DNA from 2 places in the Mesorhizobium sp. M0587 genome. Region 1 is predicted to be linked to the other one. Evidence: riboswitches for the same ligand, from Rfam matches in the RefSeq annotation. Region 1 holds a riboswitch; the other holds the start of a gene.
What was found. A riboswitch is a leader RNA that binds a small molecule or an ion and turns the genes downstream of it on or off. The one in region 1 is predicted to bind S-adenosylmethionine.

Region 1 (5,252 bases):
CCGGCCCGACGGGTTCTGGGCCGATGTCGAATGCGCCTTCCTCAACACGCTGCAGGCCCGCTGGCAATATGCCGGCGAGGCGCTCGGCCTTGGCTTCGCGCAGGGCAAGAGCATGCTCTGGAACAAGCCGATGCTCGACGCCAATGGCGGCATCCGCGCGCTGGCGGCTGAGATCGCCGAGGACGCCGCCGCGACCAAACTGGTGAACGGCCTCGGCTTGCGCGTCAATCTCGTTTCCTCGCCGTTCGAGCAGCCGCTCGGCCGGCGCACGCTTGGCGAGATCTGGTCGCGCCAGGCCCGTTGGGCGCGACTGCGCCGCGTCACCTTCCCGCTCTTCTTCGCGCCCGAAATCCTGACCGGCGCCGCGGTGCCGCTGGTGCTTGCGCTGGTAGCGGCGGCGAGTGCCGGTTTCAGCCTGCCGCTGACCTTCGTCGCCGTGCTGGCGGCCTTCTATCTTCCGGAATGCGCCCTGGCTTGGGGCAAGGGCTGGCACCTGTCGCCGCGCATGATCGCGGCTATGATGATGCGCGACATGATCGTGCCGGGGATGTGGGCGCGCGGCTGGCTTGGCGGCGCCGTCGACTGGCGCGGCAACGCGATGACCATTGGCACCAAGGCCGCCGAACTGGAAGAGACGCCGTCGAGTGCCTGATGGCAGCCAGGCGCGCTACCTGGGCCGATCCTATATTGCGGCCTTCAACGCCTGTGCGATGTCTTCCAGAAGATCGTCGCTATCTTCCAGGCCGACCGACAGCCTGAGCGTACCCGGCCCGATGCCGAGTTCGGCCCGCGCCTCGTCGCTCAAATTCTTGTGCGTCGTTGTCGCTGGATGGGTGATCAGGCTCTTGGCGTCGCCGAGATTGTTGGAGATCAGCACGATGTCCAGCGCGTTCTGCAAGGCGAAGGCCGCCTGCTTGCCGCCCTTGACCTCGAGGCAGATCAGCGTCGAGCCGCCCGACATCTGCTTCCTGACGATATCGGCCTGCGGATGGTCGGCGCGGCCGGGATAGATGACGCGGGCAATCTGCGGCTGCTCGGCCAGGAAATCGGCGATCTTGCCGGCGCTCTCCGTCTGCTGGCGCACGCGCAGGGGCAGCGTCTCCAGGCCTTTCAACAGCGTCCAGGCATTGAAGGGGGACAGGCTCGGACCTGTGTGGCGGAAATAATCGTGCAAATTCTCATCGATCCACTTCTTGTCCGACAGGATCACGCCGCCCAGACAGCGGCCCTGGCCGTCAATGTGTTTGGTCGCCGAATAAACGACGATGTGCGCGCCGAGCTGCAGTGGCTTCTGCTGCAAGGGCGTGGCAAAGACATTGTCGACGACAAGCCGCGCGCCGATCGAATTGGCAAGCGCGGCGACGGCGGCGATGTCGACGACTTCCAGCGTCGGGTTGGTCGGGCTTTCCAGGAAGAACAGCTTGGTGTTGGGCCTGACCGCCTTTTCCCAGTTGGCGATGTCGGTGCCGTCGACCAGCGTGGCCTCGATGCCGTACCGCGGTGCCAGCGTCTCGACCACCCAGCGGCAGGAGCCGAACAGCGCGCGCGCCGCCACGATGTGGTCGCCAGCCTTGGCGCTGCACAGGAGCGCCGCCGTCACCGCCGCCATGCCGGAGGCCGTGGCGCGTGCATCCTCCGCGCCTTCCAGCGCGCACATGCGCTTCTCGAACATGTCGACGGTCGGATTGGCGTAGCGCGAATAGATGAAGCCCGGTTCCTCGCCCTTGAAGCGAGCTTCGGCGGCCTGCGCCGTTTCATAGACATAACCTTGGGTCAGGTACATCGCCTCGGAGGTTTCGCCGAAGCCGGAACGCAGGGTTCCGCCGTGCACGAGTGCGGTCTGAGGTTTCCAGTTACGCTTCTTGGTGCTCATTGTTTTGTTCCAGACACAAAAAAACCGGCCGCGAAAGTCGCAACCGGTCCATACGGCCTCGCGGCCCGACGGTCCTTTAGCGACTTGTTTAACGTGGCTGCAAGCCGACCGGCCAAATCACCACGGGATAACGACCCTTTAGACCCGCGCCACGCTTGCGTCAATTGTCGGCTTCATTAAGAGAGTTGTACCAAGCAGGTTCGGCAGAAGCGTTCCACGGTTTTGCGGCAGGGATCTGCGACAAGAAATCGCCCGGTCTTGGAGCAGGCGGCCTTTGCGGCAGACAGGCATTCTTCCCGATCAGGACATTTCGGCGCTGTTCCAGTCCGGCGCGCTGAAGTCGCCGCGCGCGCTCGATGCCGACCAGATCCAGCCGGCCAGCCTCGATCTGAGGCTTGGCGACAAGGCCTGGCGGGTGCGCGCTTCTTTCCTGCCCGGGCCCAACCACAAGGTGTCGGAAAAACTCGACCGGTTGAAGCTGCACGAGATCAGCCTCGCCGACGGCGCCGTGCTGGAAACCGGCTGCGTCTATATCGTGCCCCTGCTCGAAACCCTGGCGCTGCCGGCGAAGATTTCCGCCTCGGCCAATCCGAAGAGCTCGACCGGACGGCTAGACATCTTCACCCGTGTCATGACCGACCGCGGCCACGAGTTCGACAAGATCGCCGCCGGCTACCATGGCCCGCTGTACCTCGAAGTCAGCCCGCGCACCTTCCCGATCGTTGCGCGCACTGGCTCGCGCCTGTCGCAGATACGCTTCCGCACCGGCAACGCGCTCTTGTCGGAGGCCGAACTGAGCGAGTTGCATCGCGCCGAGATGCTTGTCGCCACCGAGCCGCCGAACATCTCCGGCGGCGGCATCGCGCTGTCGATCGACCTCAAAGGCGATCAAAGCGGGCTGGTCGGCTATCGCGGCAAGCATCACACCGGCCTCGTCGACGTCGACAAGCGCGCAGCACAGGAGGTCGTCGATTTCTGGGAGCCGATCCACAAGAGCGGCGCCGGCGAATTGGTGCTCGACCCGGACGAGTTCTACATCCTGGTCAGCCAGGAGGCGGTGCATGTGCCCCCGCTTTACGCCGCTGAGATGACACCCTTCGATCCATTGGTCGGCGAGTTTCGCGTTCACTACGCCGGTTTCTTCGATCCAGGCTTCGGTCACTCGGCGGCTGGCGGTACCGGCAGCCGGGCGGTGCTCGAAGTGCGCAGCCATGAAGTGCCGTTCATTCTCGATCATGGCCAGATCGTCGGCCGGCTGGTCTACGAACACATGCTGAAACGGCCACAGGCGCTCTATGGCACCGATCTCGGCTCCAACTACCAGGCGCAGGGCCTGAAATTGTCGAAGCATTTTCGCGCCGCGCGCTGAACGTCGATTCCAGTCAGGCAAAATACTTGCCTGTCATGGCGGGCCATGCTTGGCTGCCGTTGCCGGCCTCGACATGACGGCACTCAAGGGGAACAAGAAGATGCAGATTTCGAAATGGATCCTGTCGGGGGCGGCGGCCGCCATGCTGGCGCTCGGTGCCGGCTCGCTGTCGGCCGAGGCGGCGGAAAAAATCAAGATCGGCACCGAGGGCGCCTATCCGCCGTTCAACACCATCACGTCGGACGGCAAGGTCGTCGGCTTCGATATCGACATCGCAAACGCCCTGTGCGTGCAGATGAAGGTCGAGTGCGAAATCGTCACGCAGGACTGGGACGGCATCATTCCCGCCCTGCAGGCCAAGAAGTTCGATGCCATCATCGCCTCGATGAGCATCACCGAGGAGCGCAAGAAGCAGGTCGCCTTTACCCACAAATACTATACGACACCGCTCTCGCTCGTCGCCCTGAAGAACAGCGACATCGCCTCGACCGAACCGGCGGCACTCGCCGGTAAGACGGTCGGCGCACAGGCTTCGACAACACAGGCCAACTACGCCCAGGACGTCTATGGCAAGGCAGGCGCCGAGGCGAAGCTCTACCCGACCCAGGAAGAGGCGATCACCGATCTCCAGAACGGCCGCCTCGACGCCGTCCTCTCGGACAAGTTCGTGCTGATGGACTGGATGAAGAAGGCGAGCGACGGCTGCTGCAAGATGGTCGGCGACGTCAAGGGCACGGAGACCGAAGCCGGCATCGCCGTGCGCCTGGAAGACACCGCGCTGCGCGACAAGCTGAACGCGGCCATCGACGCCATCGTCGCTGACGGCACCTACAAGAAAATCCAGGCCAAGTATTTCGACTTCGACATCTATTGAGAAACTGCCGATCTCCCCGCGAGTGGGGAGATCGCCCCATCACAGCGCCTTCACCGCCACCTTCACCGGCTGCTCGATCTCAAGCGGGTTGCGCAGCGGCAGGCCGAAATCCGTGGCTTCGATCTCGAAAACGTCGCCGGCTTCGGTCTTGATACCGTCGGCGAAGGACAGCGTCGCGGTGCCGAACATGTGCACATGCACGTCGCCCGGCTGGCGGAAGGCCGAATATTTGAAATGGTGGTGTTCGAGATTGGCGATGGTGTGCGACATGTTGGCTTCGCCCGACAGGAACGGCTTTTCCCACAGCATCTTGCTGTCGCGGTAAATGCGCGAGGCGCCCCGGACATCGGCGGGGAGATCGCCGACCAGGATCTCCGGCCCAAACGAGGCGTTGCGCAGCTTGGAGTGGGCAAGGAAAAGGTAGTTCACACGCTCGGTGACATGGTCGGAAAACTCGTTCGACAGCGTGAAGCCGACACGGAACGGCGCGCCGTCGTCGCCGATGACATAGATGCCGGCAATCTCGGGCTCCTCGCCGGCGTCCTTGGCGAAAGCCGGTGACAGCAGTGCCGCGCCAGGCGCCACGGCCATCGTGCCATTGCCCTTGTAGAACCATTCCGGCTGTACGCCGACCTGGCCTTTCGCGGGTTTGCCGCCTTCCAGGCCCATGCGGAACATCTTCATGGAATCGGTGAGTTGCTCCTCGCCATCGGTGCTGAGCTTCTTGTGCATGGAATCGCGCGTCGCCGCCGAGCCGAGATGCGTTAGCCCCGTGCCGGTCAGATGCAGATGCGCCGGATCGGGATGGTTGATCGGCGACAAAAGCCGCCCCTTCTTGTAGGCGGCGTCCAGGTCGATCGTCTCGCCGAGCCCCTTGCGCTCGATCAGCGCGGCGAGGCCGACGCCGGTGCGGGCGGCTTCCATCGCCAGCGAATAGACGCTGCGCGCCCCGTTGATGATCCGGGTCTTGCCGCCGTTGCGGGCAACGACACGGATGGTCTCGGCGTCGTCGAGAATCTGCGAGATCAGCATTATCAGTCCTCTCTCATATGTCTTGGCATGGTTGCCTTTTGGCAAACCCTAAACTGCGCGGCTCGGACTGGCCGCGCCACGGGTTGAACTCTTCATCCGGATTG
Region 2 (5,252 bases), on a different contig from region 1:
GTGCTGGCCGGGCGCGCCGATGCATTTGTCGCGGTGACCGGCGGCGCGGCGGGAAGCTGGTGGTTCGATCGAACGGCGAGATCGTCCCGTCATGTCGCGGCGCCAAAAGTCGAGGCCGTCGACACGCTGGCCGCCGGGGACGTTTTTCACGGCGCCTTTGCCGTCGGGCTGGCGGAAGCCATGCCGGTGGAGCAGGCCCTGCGTTTTGCCAGTGCCGCCGCCGCGCTCAAATGCCTGCGCTTCGGCGGCAGGCTGGGCGCGCCAGACCGGACTGAGACGCTGGCGATGATGGAAAGCCACTGGCCAGCGAGCTAACGCATGTTGCGCAAAAGTGCGAAGCGGTTTTGCGATAACAACATGCATTAAAACAAGAACTTAAGCGCGTCGCATGAATCCGTTCAAACGCGACGCGCTTAAGGCGGGGAACACCTAGCTCTTTGCCGGATGCTCGACCGCCTGACGGCCGAAATCAGGCACGTCGATGTCCTGGCCGGCCTCGATGATCGAACGGCGTACGGCACGGGTGCGGGTGAACAGATCGAAGAGTTTTTCGCCGTCGCCCCAGCGGATTGCTCTTTGCAGGAACGCCAGGTCTTCCGAGAATCGCGCGAGCATTTCGAGGATGGCGTCCTTGTTGTGCAGGCATACATCCCGCCACATGGTCGGGTCGGATGCGGCGAGACGGGTGAAATCGCGAAAGCCGGAGGCGGAATACTTGATCACTTCCGTTTTGGTCACTGATTCCAGATCGTCGGCGGTGCCAACGATATTGTAGGCGATGATATGCGGCAGATGCGAGACGATGGCCAGCGTCATGTCGTGGTGCTGCGGGTCCATCGTGTCGATATTGGCGCCACAGCGGCGCCAGAATTCCGACAGCCTTTCCAGCGCATCCGGGTCGGTCTCGGGCAACGGCGTGAAGATGCACCAGCGATTGTCGAACAAATCGGCGAAACCGGCATCCGGACCGGATTTTTCCGTACCCGCCAGCGGATGGCCGGGAATGAAATGGACGCCTGCCGGCACGTAGGGCTGCATCTGCGCGATGACCGATGCCTTGGTCGAGCCGACATCGGTGAGGATCGCGCCTTGCTTCAGCTCCGGCGCGATTTCCGCCGCCACAGCGCCGGACGAGCCGACCGGCACAGACACGATGATCAGATCCGCGTCGCGGACCGCCTCTTTCGCATCGGTGGTGTAGGAGTTGCCAAGCTCAAGCTCCTTCGCCCGCGTCAGCGTCGCGGCGCTGCGGGTCGAGATGGCGACGTGGCGGGACAAACCCTCACGGCGGATGACGCGGGCCAACGACGAGCCGATCAGGCCGATGCCTACCAGCGCGATCTTTTCGAACATCGGTGATGTCATGGCGTTCTAGCTTTTCAGGAATGTAGTGAGTGCGGCGACAACGCCGCGATTGGCCTCTTCGGTACCGACGGTCATGCGCAGCGCGTTGGGAAAGCCATAGCCGGAAACGCGCCGCAATATATAGCCGCGCGCCGTCAGATAATCGTCCGCCGCGGCTGCCGAATGCCTCTGGTCGTCGGGAAAATGGATAAGAATGAAATTGCCGACGCTGGGCGTCACCCGCAATCCGAGCTTGGTCAATTCCTCGCTCAGCCATGCCAGCCAGGTCTCGTTGTGCGCGACGCTGCGCTCGACATGGGCGCGATCGCGGATCGCCGCGATACCGGCTTCGATCGCCGTCGCGTTGACGTTGAACGGGCCGCGCACCCGGTTGATCGCGTCGACGATGTGCATCGGCGCATACATCCAGCCGATCCGCGCGCCGCCAAGCCCGATCTTGGAGAAGGTGCGGGTCATCACCACGTTTTCGGCGCTGCCGACCAGTTCGATGCCGGCCTCATAATCGTTGCGGCGGACATATTCGGCGTAGGCGGCATCGAGCACCAGAAGCACGTTGCGCGGCAGGCCCGCATGCAGGCGACGCACTTCCTGGAACGGCACATAGGTGCCGGTCGGATTGTTGGGATTGGCGAGAAAGACGATCTTGGTGCGCGGCGTGACGGCGGCAAGCATCGCGTCGATGTCGGCTCGCTCGTCGGTCTCCTTGACCGCGACCGGCGTGGCGCCTGCCGACTGGACGTAGATCTTGTAGACCATGAAAGCATGTTCGGTGAAGATCGCCTCGTCGCCGGGCGAGAGATAGGTCTGCGCCAGCAGGCCGAGGATCTCGTCGGAACCGTTGGAACAGATGATGTTCTGCGCGTTGAGGCCATGCACCTCGGCGATCGCCTCGCGTAGCCGCCGGGCGGTGCCATCGGGATAGACGTCGAGCTTTCCGGCGACCTCGCGCGCGGCTTCGATCGCCTTTGGCGAGGGCCCGAGCGGGTTCTCGTTGGACGACAGCTTATACACCTTGACGACGCCGGCGGGCGCGGCACTTTTGCCCGGCACATAGGCAGCGATATCCATGATGCCCGCGCGCGGGGTTGGACGTGCCTTATCCGGTGTCTGGCTCATGTCGCAAAATCCGTCGAGAACGCTTCCGCAGGGAAGCCGCTGCGGAAATACAAGCCGTGACCGGCAATGTCGAGAGCTGGCAGTGAGGCCAGTCCTCGGCATTGACGGCAAGGCGGGCGAGTTCTAGAAGGGCAGCATCAGTTCCGTGGTGATTTGGCCGGTCGGCTTGCAGCCACGTTAAACAATTCGCTAAAGGGCCGTTTGCGTGGACGTAACCGGCTTTGTGAAGGCAATGCCGGTTTTTTGTTGTCCGCTGCCGGCCGGACGAACGCATCGGCGGCGATTTTCGCAAGGCAAGGTGCAGCAAGAGAGATGCGAATGGCCGCTCTGCGCGCTGGGAAGACCAACGAGGCCGACCAACCGTCGAGCCCGGTGTTGCGCTTTGGGGCGGACAAGCCACTGAAGCTGGACGCCGGCACGCTGCTGTCGCCATTCCAGATCGCCTATCAGACCTACGGCACGCTGAACGACGCCCGCTCCAATGCCATCCTGGTCTGCCACGCGCTGACCGGCGACCAGCACGTCGCCAGCACCAATCCGGTGACCGGCAAACCCGGCTGGTGGGAAGTGCTGATCGGCCCCGGCAAGATCATCGACACCAATCGCTTCTTCGTCATCTGCTCCAACGTCATCGGCGGCTGTCTTGGCTCCACCGGTCCGGCCTCGACCAATCCCGTCACCGGCAAACCCTACGGGCTCGACCTGCCGGTCATCACCATCCGCGACATGGTGCGCGCGCAGCAGATGCTGATCGACCATTTCGGCATCGAAAAACTGTTTTGCGTGCTCGGCGGCTCGATGGGCGGCATGCAGGTGCTGCAATGGGCGTCGAGCTATCCGGAGCGCGTCTTCTCGGCGCTGCCGATTGCCACTGGCGCCCGCCATTCCTCGCAGAACATCGCTTTCCACGAGGTCGGTAGGCAAGCCGTGATGGCCGACCCGGACTGGCATGCCGGCAAATATTTCGAACATGGCAAGCGCCCGGAAAAAGGGCTGGCGGTGGCGCGCATGGCCGCCCACATCACCTATCTTTCGGAAGCTGCCCTGCACCGCAAATTCGGCCGCAATTTGCAGGATCGCGAGGCGCTCACCTTCGGCTTCGACGCCGACTTCCAGATCGAAAGCTATCTGCGCCATCAAGGCATGACCTTCGTCGATCGTTTCGACGCCAACTCCTACCTCTATATGACGCGGTCGATGGACTATTTCGACCTCGCCGCCGACCATGGCGGCCTGTTGGCCGACGCCTTCGCCGGCACCAAGACCCGCTTCTGCCTGGTGTCCTTTACCTCGGATTGGCTGTTTCCGACCGAGGAGAGCCGCTCGATCGTGCATGCGCTCAACGCCGCCGGCGCATCGGTGTCCTTCGTCGAGATCGAGACCGATCGTGGCCATGACGCCTTCCTGCTCGACGAACCGGAACTGTTTGCCGCCATCAACGGCTTCATCGGCTCGGCCGCGAGGGCGAGAGGGCTAAGTCTATGATCCGGCAAAATCGGGCATCGTCCGGATTGGGAAAATGTGCCTGGCCAAGGAAAGAACCATGAGCGTCAACCGCGACCAGCGCGTCGACCTCGAAGTCGTCGCCAACCTCATCCCGCCGCGATCCCGCGTGCTCGATGTCGGCTCGGGCGATGGTTTGCTGCTCGAATTGCTGCAGGACACCAAGCAGGTCGACGGCCGCGGTCTTGAACTGTCGCAGCGCGGTGTCAACGAATGCGTGGCGCGCGGCCTCTCGGTCATTCAGGGAGATGCCGACAAGGACCTCCAATTCTATCCCGACAAGGGTTTTGATTTCGTCGTGCTGTCGCAGACCTTGCAGGCGACCCGCAATCCGAAACTGGTGCTCGACGAATTGCTCAGGATCGGCAACCGCGCCATCGTTTCCTTCCCCAATTTCGGGCATTGGCGGGTGCGCCTGTCGCTGTTCGTCAAGGGCCGCATGCCGGTGACCAAGGACCTGCCCTATTCCTGGTACGACACGCCCAACATCCATTTCTGCACCATCCGCGACTTCGTCAATCTGTGCGACGAGCTTGGCGCGACGGTGGAGAGGGCAACCGCGCTCGACGCCAACGGCCAGAAGATCGGCCTGTCGATGCCGTGGTGGTTCTGGAATTTCTTCGGCCAGCAGGCAGTGTTTTTGCTGAAGCGATAAAGCCTAGTCCTACTCCAGGATATCGGTGGCCTTGTGTGGATGTTCGACACCGTCGGCGAATACCACGTCAGCCTCGGAATTATCGGTCCGCAGCGACAGTATCGCCTGATAGGCTGGTGAATGGTACCAGCGGCGCGCATGCTGCCGGTCGGCGAACTCGATGATGACGAGGTGGCCCGGCCAGTCGTTCTCGATCACCTCCACATCGCCGCCATGGACGAGAAAACGGCCGCCGAAGGGCTCCAGCGTGGCGTCGATCCTATGCAGATATTCAATAATCTGTGCACCCATTGTGGCTTTGCGCATATGGGCGACGGCGTAAGCAGTCATGATGGAAACTCCCTGATCCGAAGCCTCATCAGCCGGCCTCGCAAGGGCAATCTGCCCCGGTGCCGGCCGCAAGGCGATTACGCCTGACGTAATAGGATTCCATGCGATCGCAGGCAGGGCCGCTTTGGCTTCGCGATAGCGTTTCAGACGTCATCTATTGGCGAGGGTGTTGCAATTGAGGCGCTAGGTCCCCGGAATCATCATTTGGCGGCGGTTGGACGGCAGTGCGATGGATGACACGAGCGGCGGTTTTTTATCGTTCACCGTTTCCGTGAAACAATGA

Region 2: it holds a riboswitch for S-adenosylmethionine, as region 1 does, so the genes downstream of both, metX (homoserine O-acetyltransferase MetX) here and NKI49_RS23465 (O-succinylhomoserine sulfhydrylase) in region 1, are expected to answer to the same signal.

What each region holds. Positions count from the first base shown of each region.
Region 1 covers NZ_JAMYQP010000029.1:76,564-81,815, forward strand. Annotated here, with positions in the region: gene NKI49_RS23460 (ceramide glucosyltransferase) at 1-652, shown strand, start outside; gene NKI49_RS23465 (O-succinylhomoserine sulfhydrylase) at 683-1,873, opposite strand; SAM riboswitch at 1,930-2,007, opposite strand; gene NKI49_RS23470 (2'-deoxycytidine 5'-triphosphate deaminase) at 2,148-3,242, shown strand; gene NKI49_RS23475 (ABC transporter substrate-binding protein) at 3,343-4,116, shown strand; gene araD1 (AraD1 family protein) at 4,156-5,148, opposite strand.
Region 2 covers NZ_JAMYQP010000017.1:33,636-38,887, reverse strand. Annotated here, with positions in the region: gene NKI49_RS17160 (sugar kinase) at 1-315, shown strand, start outside; gene NKI49_RS17155 (prephenate/arogenate dehydrogenase family protein) at 430-1,365, opposite strand; gene hisC (histidinol-phosphate transaminase) at 1,372-2,481, opposite strand; SAM riboswitch at 2,617-2,694, shown strand; gene metX (homoserine O-acetyltransferase MetX) at 2,800-3,966, shown strand; gene metW (methionine biosynthesis protein MetW) at 4,025-4,639, shown strand; gene NKI49_RS17135 (DUF1330 domain-containing protein) at 4,649-4,969, opposite strand.